DNA from 2 places in the Ktedonobacter sp. SOSP1-52 genome. Region 1 is predicted to be linked to the other one. Evidence: riboswitches for the same ligand, from Rfam matches in the RefSeq annotation. Region 1 holds a riboswitch; the other holds the start of a gene.
The links. A riboswitch is a leader RNA that binds a small molecule or an ion and turns the genes downstream of it on or off. The one in region 1 is predicted to bind FMN.
Positions count from the first base shown of each region.

Region 2: another riboswitch for FMN. It lies ahead of JMJ16_RS32090 (ABC transporter permease); the one in region 1 lies ahead of ribB (3,4-dihydroxy-2-butanone-4-phosphate synthase).

Region 1 is NZ_BNJH01000006.1:430,569-438,769, forward strand. Features, by position in the region: gene JMJ16_RS47005 (alpha-hydroxy acid oxidase) at 1-395, opposite strand, end outside; gene JMJ16_RS47010 (hypothetical protein) at 626-1,126, opposite strand; gene JMJ16_RS47015 (riboflavin synthase) at 1,423-2,022, opposite strand; gene ribH (6,7-dimethyl-8-ribityllumazine synthase) at 2,051-2,533, opposite strand; gene ribB (3,4-dihydroxy-2-butanone-4-phosphate synthase) at 2,530-3,819, opposite strand; FMN riboswitch at 4,172-4,329, opposite strand; gene JMJ16_RS47030 (PQQ-binding-like beta-propeller repeat protein) at 4,536-5,945, opposite strand; gene JMJ16_RS47035 (LLM class flavin-dependent oxidoreductase) at 6,209-7,108, shown strand; gene JMJ16_RS47040 (FAD-dependent monooxygenase) at 7,105-8,201, shown strand, end outside.
Region 2 is NZ_BNJH01000003.1:1,554,707-1,562,907, reverse strand. Features, by position in the region: gene JMJ16_RS32105 (serine/threonine-protein kinase) at 1-326, shown strand, start outside; gene JMJ16_RS32100 (hypothetical protein) at 428-781, opposite strand; gene JMJ16_RS32095 (ABC transporter substrate-binding protein) at 1,025-2,044, opposite strand; gene JMJ16_RS32090 (ABC transporter permease) at 2,186-3,055, opposite strand; FMN riboswitch at 3,275-3,440, opposite strand; gene JMJ16_RS32085 (redoxin domain-containing protein) at 3,639-4,124, opposite strand; gene JMJ16_RS32080 (glycosyltransferase 87 family protein) at 4,552-5,949, shown strand; gene JMJ16_RS32075 (NAD(P)-dependent oxidoreductase) at 5,944-6,969, opposite strand; gene JMJ16_RS32070 (hypothetical protein) at 7,354-7,734, shown strand; gene JMJ16_RS32065 (aldehyde dehydrogenase family protein) at 7,936-8,201, shown strand, end outside.

The DNA.
Region 1 (8,201 bases):
TCAAAGACATACAGTTGGAACCAGAGTGGTCCACTGGCGGCTGCGGCCACATCTTCTAGCCTGCGGGAGGAGACCGAAGAGGCGGTTAGCAAGGTGCCTGCCTGGCCCACGCCGCGTGCGGTCTCGCACTCGCCCTCGGGATGAGCAAAGCCGTGTTGCGCCGTGGGGGCGACCAGGATAGGCATAGAGACGGGGCAGCCCAGCACGCTTGTCGAGGTATCACAGGTGGTAACGTCTACAAGCATACGTGGCCGTAAACGAATATGGTCAAAAATGGCGCGATTGGCGTGTAGCGTGATCTCGTCGCCGCTACCGCCTGCGTAGTAGTCCCAGTGAGCGGCGTTCATGCGCGCCTGGGCCGGGGCTTCGTAGTCCATTACATTAAAATACTGCATGTAGTGCCTCCTACCTTATTTCTCGCGTCTGTGGCGCTCGCCTGGTAGATGGTATGGGGCGCCAGGGCAGCCTATGGCTGCCCTGGCGCCCCATACCATCTACCACAAATAATTCGCATACGGAGTCAGCTAAAATTAGCTTAGACCATTATGTAGGAGAAAGCAAGGTAGAAGCCAAAGGGGGTGGCTACGTCGAGACGACCCTCCCCCTTTGGTAAGGTATCCAGGTTTTAGCGCTCGGGGATGTTAAGAGCATTCGCTACATCGTGGAGGACCTGAGTCTCCTGTGGGCTGATGTTCTGGCCAGCTACATTGCCCTTTTCGGTTGCGGCATTGGCGACATCCTGCCCAACCTCCAGCAGCCAGAGCTTGAAGGACTGCGCTTCTTGAGGTGTACCCTTTGTTTGCAGAATACTAGATACCTGGCGACACTCCTCAATGCTTTGATCTCTCAAGCGCTGGGCATTGGACTGACTAAGGGCACTGCGCGCGGTATTAGTCCAGCTCTCGATCTGGTCACGGCCAATGCCTTTGGGCATAATATCTTGCACGAGCTGGCTATCGCGGTGGCGATCAGCCGCCTGGCGCATGCTATTGACGATGGTTGTGCCCTCTTTGATGGAACCCACCAATCCGCTGGGGGATGCGGCTGCGACCGCCCCACCAACGCTCAGGGGTGCGTGACAGATAAGTTTCCATTCTTCGGCTGTAAAGTCAGACCTTGAAGTCATGATATGTACCCTTTCTTCTCTGGATTTCTCAGCGCCTGCGGCGCTTCGCGGGGAGAGGTGGTGTGGTGAGCCGTGGCAGCCTACGGCTGCCACGGCTCACCACACCACCCTACTCTTGTTCTCAATGCCAGTATACATGGTGGAAAAATATTGGCCCCGTGTGTAAGACCAACGCTGCTAAAGTACATATCAAGGAGCGACACGCCTCCCATACCCCATATGTAGACGCGTGCGCTTGCCCCCGAATGGGGTTAGCAGCGTCGTGCTCTCCGGCATCATTCCTGCACTCTCGATGTTTAAACGCTTGTTTCTTGCCCTACATAGTGTTGCAGGTGTTGAACGACGTAGCGCCCGATGATATCGCTTTCGATGTTGAGTAGCATGCCGGGTCGCACCTCACCCAGGTTGGTGTGTTCCTGAGTATAGGGGATGAGGGCGAAGGTAAAGCGGTCGGCCAGGACGTCGATGATGGTCAGACTGACGCCATTCAGGGCGATAAAGCCCTTGGGGATGATGTATGAGCGTAGCTCCTGGGGGAGGGCTACCTCGACCTGGAGGGCCATACCATCCTGAGTGACGTTGAGGACGGGCGCAGCGGCCTCGATATGACCCTGGACCATGTGTCCACCGATGCGGCCCTGATTGGGAAGTGAGCGCTCCAGGTTGACTTTATCGCCAGGCTTAAGCGAACCCAGGCGCGTGCGGCGCAGGGTTTCGGGCATGGTGTCGACATAGAACCAGTCGGGTCCCATCTCGGTTACAGTCAGGCAGGTGCCGTCGACGGCTACGCTGTCTTTGATCTCCAGGTCCGCCAGGACGAGAGAGGCGGAGATGGTGAGGCCGCGCTCCCCACAGGCTTTGAGGGTTCCTAATTCTTCAACGATTCCAGAAAACATACTACTTTCTCTCTTTCTTTGCTTTCTTTTAATTATGTGTATGCAGTTGTTGCAGGCTGCGGGCCATTTCGACTGCGGCCCGGGCGCATTCTGTGGCGCGTTCGATGCGCTCTTCGGCCTGTTGCTGGCTCTCGGCGCAGATAACGCCGAAGATGATGGGGATACCGCTCTCCAGAGCAAGGCGCTGGATGCCCTGTGCCGCGGCATCACTGACGACGACGTCGTGGCGCGTGGCGCCCTTCATGACGCAGCCGATGCAGAGCAGGGCATCGTAGTGCGCACTGGCGAGCATGCCATGGGCGAGGGTCGCCAGTTCAAATGCGCCGGGGACGCTACGGGCCTGAATATGCTCGGGTGCGACGCCCAGGCGGATCAGTTCAGCGGTGGCCCGCTCAAGCATGGCGCCCGTGATGGCCCAGTTGTAGCGTGCAACGACGATACCGATGTGTAGATCTCGTCCGTCCAGGTTGGGTTCGGGCAGGTGAATAGAGAGGTTTGGCGTTGGCATCATAGGATTGTTCCTTCCTGATTGGCACCATGCGATGTGCCGAGCTGTAAGAGATGACCTAGACGTTGCTGCTTGGTGACGAGATAGTTCTGGTTTTCGTGTGTAGGTTTGATCTCCAGGGAGACACGCTCAACCTGGATGCCGCTTTCGTTCAGGGCCTGAATCTTGCGCGGATTGTTGGTCAGCAGGCGCACATGGGTCAGCGAGAGGTCGCGCAGGATGGCGAGCGCGCTATCATAGCGGCGCGCATCCACGGGATAGCCAAGCAGCTCGTTGGCGCTGATCGTATCGTAGCCCTGGTCCTGTAGGGCGTAGGCCTGGATCTTGGCGCTCAGCCCGATGCCGCGTCCCTCCTGGGGCAGGTAGATGAGGATACCACGCCCCTCTTCGGCGATGCGCTGGAGGGAGGTGTGGAGCTGAGCCTGGCAATCGCAACGCTGTGAGCCAAAGATGTCGCCGGTGGTACAGGCCGAATGCAGGCGTAATAGTGGGGGTTCTTGCCTGTCTGTTGCAAGATCGCCGAGGATGAAGGCCAGGTAATGCTGATCGCTGGCGATCTCCAGGTAGTCGCACAGGAGAAAGTTGCTGTTCGCGATAGGGAGGCGGGTCGTGGCGATGAGGCGAACCTGCTCTTGTGAGCGATAGTGGGCGATGGCGTCCACAGTCACAATGCCGATCCCCCACTGGCGTGCCAGGGTGTGCAATTCTTCGCCACGGGCCGCCTCGCCCTCGTCGTTGAGCACTTCACAGATCACTGCTGCTGGCTCCAGGCCTGCCAGACGTGCCAGGTCAACCGAGGCCTCGGTATGTCCACGCCGCTCAAGCGTGCCTTGCGGCCTGGCCATGAGCGGGAAGACGTGTCCAGGTCGTGCCAGGTCGGAGGGCTGTGTAGCGGGATTGACCAGGGCGCGAATGGTTGTGGCGCGGTCGCGTGCGGAGATACCCGTAGTAGTGCCAGAGCGTGCATCAACGGAGGACGTAAAAGCGGTCCCTTGTAATGGCTGGTCCGACTGATCGAGCATGGGGAGCTTCAGCGCGGCGAGCCGCTCCGCGCTGAGAGAGGTGCAGATCAGCCCGCGTGCCGAACGCAGCATAAAGTTAATGGCCTCGGGCGTGACAAATTGCGCGGCCAGGCAGAGATCGGCCTCATTCTCGCGCTCCTCGTCGTCGCAGATGAGCACCATCTTACCCGCGCGCATGGCCTCAATCGCCTCCGGCACGCTGATATAGTGTGTTTGTGATCCCGCCTCTAGTTCTTGAGCATGGATATTCAAGCCAAGAGTTTGCATAGCGCTTTCTCCTTGCGATTCCAAACAGCAAGAATATCTTCAGAGGCAGAACATGGGGAAAGCAGTGTGAGTAACAGACATGAATGGGGGAGACGAGCGCATCATAAGTGGCTCTGTACCTGATGCTCTTTAGGGTAGCAAGTAGCAGGTTCTTAGTAGCGCTGAGAGCGGCCATGACACGTATACGTAGACGGGTTTCTAAGCAGTGCGCAGCAGCATTGAACTATATGGCCTGACGCTGCTCAAACATGCGTCTACATATGATGGCACCTAGTATATGTAGACGCGTGCTTGAGCAGCGTCAGGCTACACATTGGTACCATCATGTACGCGCATAGCGCTCATGTGGTTATTTCGTCTTCTCCCATCCAGACTATACTGTCGGCCCTGGAGTTTCACCAGATCCACCGTGGAACACGGGTCGCGGACTGTAACCGCCGGTCGGGAATTGCAGAGCTGCCTTCTCCATAGAGAATGGCAATCTCTCCTCACCCTGCCCCGAAGACATTCAATTGTGAGAAAAACTTCTATTAAGAAAATAATACAAAATTCATCAGATGTCAAATTAAGATATTTGCATCACAGGATTTTCAGTTTATCCGCCCTGGCTCGCAAGCTTGCCGGGGTAAGGGGTGTGGTGGCTGTTGGCTGGCGGAGCCAGCCAACAGCCACCACACCCCTTAGCTCCTGAGCGTCGCAGGTGCGAAGGGTGTTTATTAAGCGGCTAAGTTGATGGAGGTGATGCCTGTGGTGGTGCCGATGAAGATCTGCTGGCCGCTGATGGTTGGCGTGGCGAAGCGTGTCATCGCATCAATGGCTAGAGAGGCACGAGTGGAGCCATTAGCGCTATTGAGCGCATAGAGCGTCCCCTGGGGGGCTAAGGTGTAGACTGTGTGACCGGCGATGATGGGCGAGCCATTGATTTGTGAAGGAGCCTTCCAGCCGGGGGTAATGCTGCCATCCGTATTGACGGTGATCTGCTGAACGCCATCGACACAGGGGAGGATGACCTGGCTCCCATCAGTGGCGGCGCCGCCGAAGGAGCGACAGACAGTCTGCTCATTGAGCTGGCCTCCTACGCCGCCCAGTGCATGCGCGCGTACAACGTAACCCTGACCGGACTTGCCCGCGCTAAAGATCAGGCCATTGGAGAGCAGGACGGGACTCATTGAGCCCAGGTCGGCATCGGTAGAGTTATCCTGTGCCCACTGCTGGGGTGCGAAGCCTTCCTCAAGCTCAAGCTCAGGCGAGAGACGTAAGACGGAATCGGTATGGTCCCAATCTCCACTTGTAGATTCACCATTCCCGACCGCAACATAAAGTTTCTGATCGGCGTCGATAACTGGACCCGGAGGCGCCCAGATGCCCCCCTCGCGGTTGGTCGGTACCTGGTAGACAAGGAGCTTCCCCTGGCCATCGGTGCGTGAACCAATCACGGTCCCATGGTAGTTGCCGCAATCACCAGCCAGGCCACCTAGCGCGACATAGACCGTGTTATTGGCAAGGGCGAGCGCCGCCCGCTGCTGGTGTGAAACGACCTCGATGCCGGGTGGATCAATGTTGCGCCTGACCTTTACCTGGCCCGATTGCACATCGACGCCTACCAGGATATGAGCTGCCCCCTGGCTAATCTCCGCGACCGCAAAGACCAACCTGGTCGCGGGATCATAGACCGGCGTGCCGGTAATTCCAAGAGGGTCAATATTGCCACATGGCAAGTTGCTACGTGCGGCAGGCGTACCCACATGCCGTTGCCATTGTATTTGTCCTGTTTTGGTATCCAGGGCATAGAGCGTATCATTCTCGGTTGCCACTATGACATGGTTGCCAATTACCAGCGGCTCGGCATACACCGCGCCATCCAGCTTGAGGCTCCAGGCCTTGCTGAGGCTGTGTGGATCAGGCGTGTTTGGTAGGTAACCGCTGCGTGCGTCATCATGATGGTACATAGTCCAATCAGCATTGTTGCCAGGAGTGGGTATACTAGTCGGTAGAGTCGTAGGGTGTGCATTATGAATGGTTGACGTCTTGTCAGTGGATGACTGTGATCCATTTGTCGTACAGGCCGCAAGTATAAGAGCCAGGCAACAGAGGAGTGAGAGCAACGAGATACGTTTTCCAGGCATGGTTTTCCTCTTCAAGAGTCCATGCCAGCATGGACTCTACAAAACAACAATATACAGAGATAGTAATCAATATAATACACGTTTGACGCGTGAGGGTTTTTCGCGTCTACGGCGCCCATAGGTGAAAGATGTGATGGTTGTGTGCAGCAGTAACGGCTACTTGCGTACGCGGCTACTGCTTGAGATATAGCGATACGATGTGACATACTGTTAAGTAATCCAGCCAGAAAAAAACGAAAAAAAAGTAACAAGGGGGTTACTCTATGCGCGTCGGAATAGGCTTACCTGGTGGTGTGCCGGGTACCGATGGACACCTCATGGTAGAATGGGCGGGCCAGGCAGAATATGGCCCTTTCTCCAGCCTGGGTGTCATTGATCGCGTCGTCTACGATAGCTATGATCCTCTTACCGCGCTTACCGCCGCCGCCGCTGTGACACGGCGTCTCCAGCTTGTTAGCATGATCATTATCGCTCCCCTGCGTAATCCTATGCTCCTCGCCAAGCAAATAACCAGTATTGATGCCCTCTCAGATGGTCGCCTCGTCCTGGGCGTGGCCGTTGGTGCACGCCAGGATGATTACGACGCCGTTGGTATTGAGTACCAGGAGCGTGGCCGGAGCTTTACCGAGATGCTGGGGATGCTGCGCGATTTGTGGGACGATCCAGCCTTTGGTCCGGTGAAGCGGCGCGCGGGTGGCCCGCCGCTGCTGATAGGGGGACAGAGCGACCAGGTGTTTTCCCGCATGGCGCGCTATGGGGAGGGCTATGTACATGGTGGAGGTCCGCCCAAGACCTTTGCGCGCGCGGCTGCCAAGGCCCTTGCCGCCTGGAGCGACATGGGGCGTCCAGGTAGGCCGCAACTGCGCGCCCAGGCCTATTTCGCCCTTGGTGAAGAAGAGAAACTGCATGGTATGAGCTACCTGCGCGACTACTACGCCTTTACAGGCCCCTTTGCCCAGAAGATCGCCGAGGGCCTGCTGACCACTCCCCAGGCCATTGCGCAATACCTGCGTGGCTACGCAGAGGCGGGCTGCGACGAGGTCATTCTCTTCCCCACCGTCCCGCGTATAGAGCAGGTCGAGCGCCTGGCAAAGGTGCTACAAGGTCTGGGTTATTCCAACGGGCATACCGTCGCGAGAAAGGGTGAGGAGGGTGGCTGGTGAAGATAGTTATCCTGGGTGGAGGGCCAGCAGGCCTCTATTGTGGTCTCCTGCTCAAGAAGGCACATCCCGATTATGATATCACTATCCTTGAGCGTAACCAGCCCGATGTGACCTATGGCTGGGGTGTCGTCTTCTCAGATCGGACGTTGTCATCTTTCCAGCATGCCGATTACCCTACCTACGAACAGCTCACCAGTGGCTTTGTGATCTGGGACGCAATCGATGTCTACTACCGTGGAGAGACCATCCGCTGTGGTGGTCATGTCATCGCCAGCGTCTCGCGCGTCTTCCTGCTCGACATCCTGCGCCAGCGCTGTGCCGAACTGGGCGTGAACCTGTGCTTCGGCTACCCGGTACAGGATCTGGAGCAGATTGGTCCCTATGATCTTCTGATCGCGGCCGATGGGATCAACAGCGTCGTGCGCCAGGCATATGCCGAGCACTTTAAGCCGAAGGTAGAGTCAGGCAAGGCGCGCTATATCTGGCTCGGTGTCGACAAGGTGCTTGACGCCTTCACCTTTATCTTTCAAGAAAATGAACATGGCCTCTTCCAGGTCCATGCCTATCCCTCCAGCGGCTCCTCAAGCACTTTTATTGTAGAATGCGCCGAGCAAACCTGGCTGAGCGCGGGCCTGGACCAGGCGAGTGAGGAGGAGAGCCTGGCCTATTGTGAGCGGCTCTTTGCCAACTTCTTACAGGGCGCGCCCCTGCTCTCCAACAAGTCGCGCTGGATCAATTTTCCCACGCTCAAGACGCGGCACTGGCACCATAAGAACATCGTGCTGCTTGGGGACGCCGCGCATACGGCGCATTTCTCCATTGGTTCAGGCACCAAACTTGCCATGGAGGACGCTATCAAGCTCGCCGAGGCCCTGGCGGGTTCAAGTGATCTGGAGAGTGCGCTCAATACCTACGAGCTTGAGCGCAAGCCCGTCGTGGAGCTATTCCAGCGGGCGGCCCAGGAGAGCCGCGTCTATTTCGAGACCTTGAGTCGCTACCTGGACCTCGATCCTATGACCTTCGCCTTCCAACTGCTAACACGTAGCGGGCGTGTAACCTATGATGATCTACGCCTGCGCGATACCCATTTCGG
Region 2 (8,201 bases), on a different contig from region 1:
GTGACTACGGCATTCTCTACCGCAACCTGCCCGATAGCAAGACGTCAAATGTCTTTATTCTCTCGACAGGCAACTGGCATAGCGACAACTATGATCCCTCCTCCTGGCAAAGCCAAGGACAACTCGCCTCGGGTCCAACACAGGGCGATACTACCAAGGCACACACCGTGGATGTTCAGGTGCTGGGGACAAGCTATACCTATACCGTGGATGGAACGTATTGGGGGAATGCCAACAACGGAACGAGTACGAATGCCGCGATTGGCATTCTTGTCACTCCCGGCTCGCACGTTACCCTGAAAAACTTGCAGGTCTTCGCCGCCTAATAAGAGGGAGCGCTTGACGTACGCGCCTACACTGGGGGGCGAATACCTGGCCCCGAACGTGTGAGCGTGTACGTCAAGCGCTCCCTTCTATGACTTCAGGCCTATCGCGGCTCCATGGCGTCCACGATACTCTCTTCATCGTCGCGCTGCACGGAGTCAGGGAACCAGTTACGCACTCGCTGCTCCGGCAAGACCGCCTTCACCTGGCGCAGTAAGTTTGACTTCTCCCCCTCGGTCGCGCTCTCCTCGCTCTTTTCGGGAGGGCATTTTTGCAGTTCGCGCGAAATGTTATTTAAAGCAGCCTGAAGGCTTCGGAGTGTATTGAGCGACTCTGCTGAGGTGCTGATGCCCTCCTGTTGCGCCCTCTGAAGACTCTCACGCATATTTTTTACTTCATTGGTCAGGTGATCGTGAAGCGTACGGAGCTGGCTACAGCGATCAGAATTATGAGTCATGGATTCCCTCGCAATCGCTTGAAAATCATCGCTTGATTGACAAAATAGTCAGAACAAAGACTATCCTACCGCCTTTATACACCACAAAGCATCTAGTATGCAATGTGCATATGTGTTAACGGTCCTTTTATCTCACTAGCTCCTAGCCCGAAACGTAGGTTTTTTATATAAACATGCTCCCTCTCATCGCTAATGAGAGGGAGCATGTTTGCGTTATAAAACGGCTTGCTAACTATAACTAGCTTAGGCGACTGTTTTATTGGTGTATATAGATGTGAGATTATCAACGGGCGCGATCAATTTCTCCGCGACCATGAATTGTTCCATAGACTGCCAGGTGGCATCATCATTATTGCCCAGTTTGCCATCCCCCCGGTAGATAGGAATTGTAGCCTTTAACACCGCGCGCGCCTGCGTGGTATTCATGCCGGGAATATAACTCTGGCTCACCTGCAAAGCCTCGTCGGGGTTGGAAATTACGTCGCGTAGCCCCTTGAGTGTGGCCTGCACAAAGCTGCGCACCATGGCTGGCTGCTGCTGATAGGTCCCCTCGGGCGCGATAATGCCGTTTGAGACAATGGGCTGATAATCAGAGATCGGGAAGGTACGCACCTTGAGACCATGCTGCTCCAGTTGCAGCGGCTCGTTGTTCGAGTAGCCCATCACAGCATCCACACGATGCGCCAACAGCGCGGGCACCTGGGTAAAGCCAATCGATTGGATCTTGACATCCGAGGTTGAGAGATGCGTTTTGTAGAGGAAGGCCAGCAGCGCCGTATAGGTCGAGCCATAGGCTCCAGGAACGCCGATGGTATGCCCCTTCAGATCGCTCAGGCTCTTAATAGAGGAGTCCGCAGGTACGATCAAGCTAACCGGATATTTCTGGAAGATCGTGGCGACATCTAGCGCCTTGATCTGCTTATTGCTATTGCGCGCGGTCAAAAGCTCATCGCCACCGGCGAAGACAAATGTATTTTTCCCGGCGACCATTGAGCCAATCAAGTCAGGCACAATCCCGTGGTGGAAGGTGACATCCAGCCCTGCCTGGCTATAATAGCCCTTTGACTTTGCCACATAAAACGGCGCGAACTGAATATCAGGGACATAGCCCAGGCCAATCGAGATCGCCTGTTTTCCCTGCGAGGATGAATTAGAACTTGTATTTGTAGTGGACGTTCCCCCGCATGCCGTTATCAACAGCATAAATAGCAGCGAAAGAATGCCGAACGTTGCCACAGTTGAAGAACGATGACGTGCAGACATCGTGGACTACTCCATTCTCCCTAAAAATCTTTTATAGCCTGGTTACAGCTAGCCTACTGCCTTTCGAAAACCTGAGCGCGGAGCGCTAGCCACGACAGTGGCGCTGCGCCCCCGAATGGGGGTGGGTTTTCGTTTAAGAAGCTAGTAAACCACTTGAGCCAGCTTACCAAGCAACCAGGTGCTACTATAGAACAAGACCGCCAGAGCCGCCAGTACCACAAGCGTGGCGAACATCAGCGGTGTATTATATTGATTCTTTGCCACCAGGAGCAGCGATCCCAAACCCTGGTCACCTCCCTGGACAAATTCACCCACGAGCGCTCCCATGACGGAGAGCGTCAATCCCGTACGCACACCCGCGATAATCGAGGGCAGCGCCAGGGGAAACTCGATATGCGCGAACATGGCCCAACCGGCGGCCCCCTCCACACGCGCCGCATCTGTCAGCGCGCGATCTATCGTCTGCACACCCAGCATGGTATTTACCACCATGGGAAAGACAACCACGAGCGCGCAAACATACATGTTGGGAACCCAGCCATAGCCCAACCATAAGACCAACAACGGCGCGATTACGACCACTGGAATAGCCTGGCCCGCCGCCAGGTAAGGATGAATGGCTGCGGCAAGCACACGCGACTTAGTCAGGGCATATCCTAGCGGCAAAGCAAGCGCCAGCGCCAGAAGAAAGCCTACCACGCTCTCCTGCACTGTAACCCAAAGATTGCTGAGATATATTCCCGAGCTAAAGCCGCTGCTCAAGCTATCTAAGACATCGGCTGGCGCAGGCAAGAACAGGGTGTTGACATGCCCATAAGCGCTGCTCACAAACCAGCCAATTAGCAGGGCCACAGCCAGGATTAGGGGGGGAACAACCGATAGCATCCAGGTGAAATTGCGCCTGGGCACCTGAGAGGCGCGGCTAGCACTTCGTCGCGCTTGCGCCTCACTCCGCACAGCCGCTGCCTCATACTCAGGCAGCACAGTGTGCTGCTGTGTAGAAGTTGTCATGCTCATGAACATCCCTCGATAGCTCTACTGACAGGCCTCAGCCAGAACAAGGCATAGAGATCCGTCAATTCAACTGATTCGGGGAGGCATTGGGGGGAGAGCAGTAACGACCATATAGAACATAGCCCGCATGCATCACAGATATGCGTGATAAGTATGCGTAACTATGCCACTCACCAACCCTTCATAGTGGTTGGATAAGTATAAACTGGTCCTTATAGAAACCTTCTCCCATCCGGACTATACCGTCGGCTTCGGATTCGCACCGAATCAATCACGCCAGGCATTTCCATGCCTGAGGACTCGCGGGCTCTGCCACTGGTTCCTTGCGAACCACATTGGCAATACCGCCGGTCGGGAATTACACCCTGCCCCGAAGGTCTTACTTTTCCTTAGTATGCCACAGACGCCACCAATACGCAAGGGGAATTTTATAAGCAGCAAAAAAGCGGCCTGGGCGAACGTACGTTCGCCCAGGCCGCTTTTTTGCTGCTTACTTCTGATCCGAAAACCCTGAGCGTTTATCCCCGAATGGGGGCAAAGCGCTAGTCACGAGAGTGACGTTGGGGTTCGGAATAAGATCTTAGAGTTTGCGCAACGCCTCAAAGAGGTCTTCGTTGTCGGGCATCTCACCCGGCGCATGCTGGATCTCAATATAACGGATGATGCCTTCTTTGTCGACGACAAAGAGGGCGCGCTCGGGCATACCCGCGGGATGCCGTATCCCATACAGGTCTACAACCTTCCCCTGGGGATAGAAGTCTGAGAGATGATGGAAAGATGTATGCATGGACTTCTTCCAGGCCTCAAGGGCAAAGTGGCTATCCATGCTGATACTAACTATCTCAGTGTCATAATCCTTGAAACGCTCCAGATCGGCCTCATATGAGGGCAACTGGGCGGAGCAGACGCTGCTGAACGCGAAAGGCACAAAAGCGAGAACGACGTTCTTTTTACCGCGAAAATCGCTGAGGCGCCAATCTTCTTTCCCTTCAGTCATCAATGTAAAATCGGGGGCGACATCGCCCACCTTCAAAGTCTTTGTCTCGGTGCGATTTCTAGTATCCATTGGCTTTGTGTTAACCTTCCCTCTTCTAACACAAATAGAGTGGATGATATCTTCAGACTGATACTACCCACTATACTCTCCCAGGCAACGAATAGCGAGATCGTGTCCGCGTTCTGGTTACCTGACATGCACATGGCTCGTCTTGTATGGTGCGCGAAACCATGTTGAAGTATACCACCATTCAAAGCCTGTGTGCTGGTGTAGCGTCAGGGCATATCCTGCTCGTGACCCATAGTTTAGCTATCTGCCAGGGCGCAAACGCCCTTTACGCAGCTCTATATATCAGGTACACCGGAGTACAACTAGTAAGCTCGCATACATCAACAAACATGGTTAAGGCAGGCTTTTATACTAACCTATAGACTAACTATGCATGTTTCTACTTACCAATACACATTGCAACATTGACGGAGAGGGGCTGGTTATCGTGTCACAGAAAGAGCTACATCTCGACTATACCCACAAACAGCGTGGTGTCTTCTCAGCTTTGCTTGCGTATATGCATAATCCACGCGATCTCGTTTCCTATACCCCGATTATCTTTGTTACCATCGCCATGTTTGTGGGCACATCCTGGCAACTCTTTCTCCCCAAAAGCGATCCCGCGCGCTACCAGTGCTATGCCCTGTCATTCTGGTTCGGTGGCGATGCGCTCAAACGCCTGCCAGTTGAGCAGTGCGCCTTTCTACAAGGGAGCACCCAGCAGGCGCCTTTTCATATGCTGCCCCTTGAATACCCGCCGCTTACCCTCATCCCTTTCTCGCTGGCGCTCCTGGCTCCCCTCTCCTACTATCAATTTGTCTTTGCCTTCTTGATGTCACTCGTGGCCTTCCTTATCTACTGGCTCCTGCTACGCTACGGACCTCGCAATTCCGCGCTTACCTGCGCTTTCTATCTGCTCATTGGAGCTATCGCGACGACTCAAGTACGCTTTGACATCCTGCCTGCGGCGCTCACCCTGGTGGCCTTGATCGCCGCTGAGCGCAAACATTGGACCATGGCCTATCTCGCCCTGGCCATCGGAACGCTCCTGAAGCTCTATCCTCTACTCTTACTTCCAGCCTTCTTTATCGCTGAACAACGCGCCCTGGGGCGCTTCCACCGACCTCCAACCGGTCTCAAACCGCGTGATATTCCGCGCCAGCTCTGGCTGACCCTACGCGAATTCCGCCGCTGGTCGTGGCGCAACTGCCTACTCTTCCTGGCTTGCCTGGTCGTTCTAACCGGCGGCTTTGCGCTGTTAAACTTTGATGGGGCCGTTCTCAGCCAGCTCAACTACTTCTTCAAGCGCCCTCTCCAGGTAGAGGCAAGCGGCAGTTCACTCCTCTGGCTTGCCAGCCGCTTTGGCGTTTCGTTCAGGGTTGTTTATGACTTTGGTTCGCTCAATATGGATAGCGCGCTGGGGGATATCGTCTCCAAGTTGAGCACGTTGGGCCTGGTTCTTGGCTACGCATATACGCTCTACCTGCAATGGCGCGGCAAACTCAGCCTGGGGCAAACGCTGATCGCGTTACACCTGGTCTTTATCACGACTGGAAAGGTATTCAGCCCCCAGTACTTGATCTGGCTCCTGCCACTGCTGGCCTATGTCTACTCTGCGGAGGGACTCTGGCTCTTCTACTGGGGTACCATTTCAGCCCTGACGACCTTCATTTATGCCTACCTCTATTCTCGCTCGCCTGATATTATGCAGGTGCCGGGCTTTTTTGAGTGGGTCGCGCTGCGCAATCTGCTCTTCGTCCTGTTAACCCTGGCCTACCTTGCCAACTGGTTCAGGATACGCGAGACACAGCACATAACGGGGGTTCAGGTCATGCGCTCATAGCTCACGCATGCCCTGACGTAACTTCTGCTCCCGCAAGTACCAGCGCACACTCTCCTCGATCCCGCGGGTAATGTCATACGCGGGTACAAAATCCAGTTGCGCACGTGCCTTTTCTAAAGCAAAATACTGGTCACTGCCAAAGAGCGTGACGCCATAAGTCGTCAGGGGCGGCGGCCCCACACGACCCGGTCCAGGCAGGCCCCAGAGCTTTTCCGCCACCCACGCCGCGCCATATGTTGGCCAGTAGGGAAGATGCCAGCGAATAGGCCTTGCGCCCAGGTAGCTGGCAATCAACTGAAAAACCTCCTCTTGCGTGACGCGCCGGTCATCGACCAGGGTATAGGCCTCCCCAAACACCTGCTTTCCTGCTTCAGCAGCCTGGATCATGCCCTGGGCCACATCACGTACATATATCGCGGGCAGAATGTTCTGTCCCGACCCGAAGATGACACCCCCTCCCGCCTGAATCAGCCCTGCCAGGCGACCAAAGCTGGCCCAATCGCGTGGACCATAGATCCAGCCAGGGCGCACAATCACAATCGGCGCTTTTCTCTCCCTTGCCAGCCGCAACAGAGCCAACTCTGCGGCGACCTTGCTGCGACTATAGGGGTTATTCTCCGCGTGCAAGGGATGCTCCTCACTGATCTTCCCAAACAGGTGATGCCCGTAGACCGTAATCGAGCTCGTATGGACAATCCGCCTGACCCCAGCCTCCAGTGCGGCTTTCACCAGGTTGATCGTCCCCTCTACGTTGACCTCATAATACTCTTTCTCAATGCCCCAGGGTCCCGTACGAGCCGCGGTGTGGTAGACATAGCGCACGCCATGTACGGCGCGTCTCAATGAGAGGGGATCACAGATATCGCCGGAGCATATTTCCACCTGCTTGAGGGAGTGCAGGTGCACGCTATCTTCTGTGGGCCGTACCAGGGCGCGCACCTCATTTCCACGCTCCAGCAACATCTCCACCAGGTGTCCTCCCAGAAATCCAGCTCCACCCGTCACTAATACCTTGACCATTATCTTCCCTTTCCACCCATATATGTCACTCTACATCTCTAACGTATAACTCGAACTTTTTTATCACCCTTTGCCCGCTACACAACACAGCAGTAAAAACCTTACTTAAGGTAGATATAGGACAAATGACACTTGCAGGGATCAAAAATGATATCCATACTTTTCTCAAAAGCTCTACAAAACAGTCAGGACGCGCCACTGGCAGTCATAGGCTATCAGAAAGGACCAAGAATGATGTCACGCTTCTATTCTCTCCGCCTTGTGAATTTAATTGGCCTCTTGGGCTCTGGGCTTGTAATCATTGGCTTCTTCTTGCCGGCTCGCTTTGACACAATAATATTCTACCAGCAGCCGCCGTTATATTCGACAGATTCGTTTTGGAGCATGCTCGTTAATACAGTAACTGGTGGCTCCATCTTTATGGCGCCAGAACAGATCAGTATTGGATCATTTTTGCTCTCTATCCTCGTTCCGCTATTGACCTTTCTTGCCGGGCTTTTTGGTAGAAGGAAGCGCGCCATTTTCATCCTCAGCTTGATATTTGCCACCCTGGGGCTCCTAGAATTTCTAGCCTTTTCGCTACTTCTCCTATCCTTCTCTCGGTGGGGTGGTCGTGTGACCGAGATTCACACTTCCGGTCCAGGTTTCTGGCTGATGCTTATCGGTTTTCCTATCTGTATTGGGAGTAGCATCGCCCACATTGTGCTTTTCACGCTGAGTGGAGCCAACATTCAGTCTGACCCTGGTCTACCTGGCCCTGTATGAGATAGGTGGTGGCACTCGCTCTTTCTCCAACGTGCCCCCTCTTCACTCTAATCTGGAGGAAACACCTATGATTTCCTCCAGTACTGGTCGTTGATCTATGACGTGGCATATAATAGAGCGTCGCTATTCACACGCCAGGCAATCGCACGTAGATATACGCAGTCGTATGCGCTTCGCACAGAAGAGAAGGAGGGGACACTCATGTCCACACTCACACCAGCGGGTTCGCCACAATTTCCCACCATCGCCAACAAGGTCTCAACCCATGAGGAGATGGATCAGGCCATTCACGCGCTACAGGAGCACAAGGACACCTGGGTCGCGACTACGCTCCAGCAGCGTGTCTCCCTCCTCACAGAATTGATTCAGAACATGGCTTCTCTCGCACCACGCTGGGTTGAGGCCTGTAGCCAGGCCAAGCATCTCTCGCCTCAGTTGACCGGCGAGGAGTGGAGCATGGGTCCCTG